2 regions of the Turicibacter sp. St.80E1 genome follow, and region 2 is predicted to be linked to the other one. Evidence: predicted binding sites of a transcription regulator. Region 2 holds the regulator's gene; the other holds the start of a gene.
What was found. Region 2 encodes HrcA, which represses chaperone genes, less so after heat shock. Its sites were predicted from a motif close to TTTTAGCACTNNNNNNNNNNNAGTGCTAAAA; they were not measured.
Positions count from the first base shown of each region.

Region 1: the regulator HrcA is predicted to act here: its motif matches at 967-997, upstream of AC6I0I_RS10005 (co-chaperone GroES).

Region 1 is NZ_AP039386.1:2,097,313-2,099,523, forward strand. Features, by position in the region: gene groL (chaperonin GroEL) at 1-623, opposite strand, end outside; gene AC6I0I_RS10005 (co-chaperone GroES) at 663-950, opposite strand; gene AC6I0I_RS10010 (type III pantothenate kinase) at 1,179-1,952, opposite strand; gene coaBC (bifunctional phosphopantothenoylcysteine decarboxylase/phosphopantothenate--cysteine ligase CoaBC) at 1,946-2,211, opposite strand, start outside.
Region 2 is NZ_AP039386.1:1,029,962-1,032,172, forward strand. Features, by position in the region: gene trxA (thioredoxin) at 46-360, shown strand; gene hrcA (heat-inducible transcriptional repressor HrcA) at 542-1,573, shown strand; gene grpE (nucleotide exchange factor GrpE) at 1,577-2,143, shown strand; gene dnaK (molecular chaperone DnaK) at 2,169-2,211, shown strand, end outside.

The DNA of each region.
Region 1 (2,211 bases), 1.1 Mb from region 2:
TTATCCGTATCAGTCACCATATAAGAAGATAAGTATCCGCGGTCAAACTGCATCCCCTCAACAATATCCATTGTCGTTTCAAAACCTTTTGACTCTTCAAGTGTAATAACACCATCATTTCCAACTCGCTCCATTGCCTCAGCAATCAGTTTACCGATTTCCTCATCTGCTGCTGAAATAGCTGCTACGTTAGCAATTGATTCTTTGCCTTCAATTGGTTTTGAATTAGCCTTTAATGCTTCTACCGCTACTTTCACGGCACGCTCAATTCCACGGCGAATCGTTATTGGATTGGCTCCAGCCACAATATTTTTATTTCCTTCCCTAATCATCGCCTGTGCTAAAACTGTCGCTGTTGTCGTTCCATCACCCGCAACATCATTTGTTCGACTTGCAACTTGAGCAACTAATCTAGCTCCCATATTTTCAAATTTATCCTCTAACTCAATTTCCTTAGCTATTGAGACACCATCATTAATAATTTGGGGCGTTCCAAACTTTTGTTCTAAAATAACATTTCGTCCCTTTGGTCCTAAAGTTACCTTCACCGTATCAGCTAACTTATCCACACCACGAATCATTGCACGGCGGGCATCTTCTGCAAATAAAATCTCTTTTGCCATACTATAAAATCCTCCCTTATATTAATATCTATTTATAACTTACTCAACAACCGCTAAAACATCATCCGATGATAAAATAACTAAATCTTTTCCTTGATGGGAAACTTTTGTTCCCGCAAATCCATTATAAATGACACGTTGTCCTACACTAACAGAAGGCGTCTTAAGCGTTCCATTCTCTAAACACTTTCCTTCCCCAACGGCCACGATAACACCCTCTGAGTGACTTGGCTTTGAAGTCTCTTTTGAAAGAATGATCCCACTTGCCGTTTTCTTCTCAAGCTCAACAATTTCGATAACAACATTATCGTTTAATGGTCTTAACATGTCTTTCCCTCCTCGTTTTTATCACTCTATTATAATGAGTGCTATTAAATAAATTATACAGAGATGAATAAATAATGGCAATAATTTTAAGAAAAAATCCTTTTTATTATTATCTACCTACTGATTAATATGCTTCTTAGATCTATTTATTCCAAATACATGGGAGAGCCTTTTATTTATGATAAAAAAAGACCAAGTGTGGCACTTGGTCCCTATTTTTTAAAAGGTTTAAAATCCGCCTTTATTTTTATGATAAATGATTCTCATTCCTTTAAATGCAAGATCTGGATCATAAACATCAATCATATCAGTTTCGTTATATATAATGCGCCCCAATCCCCCTGTGGCCACTACTTTGATATCCTTTCCAACTGCCTCTTTTACCTTCTTAATAATATATTCTGTTTGGCCAATGTAACCGTAAACCAAACCACCTTGCATACTAGTAATCGTATTACGGCACATAATCGTTTCTGGCTTCTTAATTTCAATCTCTGGTAATTTAGCTGCCTGCGTCCATAGCGCCTGTGCCGAAATTTCAATCCCTGGAGAAGTTACTCCAAATTCAAACTCCCCGTTCTCATTTACATAATCATAAGTTGTGGCAGTTCCAAAGTCAATAACAAGCGCAGGGCCTCCATAAATATAATAAGCAGCCGCAATATCTACAATACGATCCGCCCCAACTTCACGAGGATTTTCCGTTCTAACACTAATTCCAGTCTTAATTCCAGGCCCTACAATCATTGGTTCAATATTAAAATATTTACGAATAGCATTAGTTAATGAATGCATAATTTTAGGAACTACACTCGAAATTAAAACAGCCTCTACCGCTTGGGGATTAATATCCTTTGTTTGAAGAAAAGAAAATAACGTAATTCCAAACTCATCAGATGTTCTTTGTAATTTAGTTGTTAAACGAAATGTAGCAATTAAATCGTCTTTATCATATACCCCTAACGTAATGTTAGTATTTCCGACATCAATAACGATTAACATATTGTTCCCCTTTTCTTTATTAAAATCTTCAATAACTGTTCCATAATTTCATATCCGAGGGCTTCCTTAGACATCTTATTCAATTTCACGATTCCATCTCTTTGAATAAGCGTCACCACATTTGTATCCCCCTTAAAACCTGCAAATTCTTCATTTAATTGGTTGGCAACGATTAAATCCGCATTTTTACCTAACAATTTTTTAGTGGCGTTTTCTTCTAAATTTTCAGTTTCCATTGCAAATCCACATATCACTTGGC
Region 2 (2,211 bases):
ATGTTATACTTAATTTTAGAAAGAAAGATAAGAGGAGGAATATAGATGTCAGTTATTCATGCGACAGAAGAGTCATTTGCAAATGAAATTGCAGATGGATTAGTATTAGTTGATTTTTATGCCGATTGGTGTGGGCCTTGTAAAATGATCGCTCCTGTTTTAGACGAATTAGCACAGGAAGTTGAAAAAACAGCGAAGGTTGTAAAAGTTAACGTTGATCATTGTAAAGAAGTGGCAGCAGAATATCAAGTCATGTCAATTCCAACATTAATTTTGTTTAAAGATGGTCAAGCTATTCAACAAACGGTAGGTTTCCAACCAAAAGCTTCATTATTATCATTAATTGAAACAAATAAATAATAAAAAAGAAAAAAGAGGATATACTGAAGAAGTAGCCTCTTTTTTTATGTTTAAACGGAGGGGATAGGGTAAAAGAATAAAATGAAATAGAAAATAAAAAAATTAGCACTTAATTGTTGACAGTGCTAATAGGAAGATATATAATTGTATTAGCACTTGATGATGAGGAGTGCTAAAAGAGGTGTTTACATTGCTAACAGAACGGCAGATATTAGTTTTAAAGGCAATTGTAGAAGAGTTCATACAGACTGCACAACCTGTTGGTTCTAGGGTCCTTTCTAAAAAGGAGGATTTGAATTTCTCCGCGGCTACTATCCGTAATGATATGGCTGATTTAGAGGATTTAGGATTTATTGAAAAAACTCATACATCAAGTGGACGTGTTCCTAGTCAAAAGGGTTATCGTTATTATGTAGATTTTATCATCAATCAAGAACCAATAGAAACGACACCAGAGGTAGGAATATTTAAACAATTGTTAGAACAAAAACAATTTGAGCGCGAAACCACAATTAAAGAAGCGGTGCGTCTCCTATCAAGCTTAACAAATTATACGTCTATTTTACTTGGTCCCTCTAGGGATTACAGTCGGGTGAAAAAAATTCAGTTTGTTCCAATTTCTGCACGCCAAGCGGTATTTGTTTTAATTACGGATCAAGGGCATGTTGAAAGCCGAACAGTTACATTACCTGAAGATATGGACATTGCACGAATGGAGACTATTATTAAGGCGCTCGATGAATTATTAGTCGGTGAATACATCGGTCGGGTTCAAGAAAAATTGACTGAGAGTTTTGAAAATCAACTGCATGATTTCATTTCTTATAAGGAAGAGATTATGTATGCCATGTTACAACTTTTGACTCAGTCATTAAATCAACATAACTATATTTTAAGTGGAAAATCAAATATACTGAAGCAACCCGAATTTAACGATTTAGATAAAGCTTATCATTTATTTAATATGATAGAAGCCGACGAAATTGTTAAAGTGATAGAGGCCGATGAAGATAGCCACCAATTAACGGTCAAAATTGGACAGGAAAATGAGATTAAGGCGATGGAGGATTGTACACTCATTACAGTTCCTTATCAAATTAATGATTATGAATTTGGTAAGATTGCCGTTTTGGGACCCACTCGAATGGAATATCGCAAGATTATTCCTCTGTTAGAACAGGTCGCTCGCATTATGTCTGATTTATATAAATAGGAGGTGGGACGATTGAATAAGGAAGCCCAATCAGTTGAGGAATTAGACGAAACAACTATCGAAGAAAATGAATCAACGTGTTGTCAAGAAAATGAAGAGACAACAGAAGTTGTTGAAGAAGTTTCGGAAACAGAAAGTTTAAAGCAACAAATTGAAGATTTAAAAGATCAATTATTAAGAAATGCTGCTGAGCTTGAAAACTTTAAACGTCGAATGAATGAAGAACGTACACGTGAAATGAAGTATCGTTCCCAATCAATCGTAACAAGCATTATTCCAGCGATTGATAACTTTGAGCGCGCTTTAGCGACAACCGTTGAAGATGAAAGTACAAAAACATTTTTAACAGGCTTTAAGATGATTCACGCTCAACTTGTAGAGGCGTTAAAACAAGAAGGCGTTGAAGTCATCGAAGCAGAAGGTGTGGCTTTCGATCCAACTGTTCACCAAGCGGTGATGCAGGAGTCTGTTGAAGGTGTAGCTTCAGGTATTGTTTTACAAGAGTTACAAAAAGGATATAAGTTAAAAGATCGCGTGATTCGCCCGTCGATGGTGAAAGTAAGCGAATAAAAATAGATTAGGAGGATGAATCTCTATGGGTAAAATTATTGGTATCGATTTAGGAACAACAAATTCAT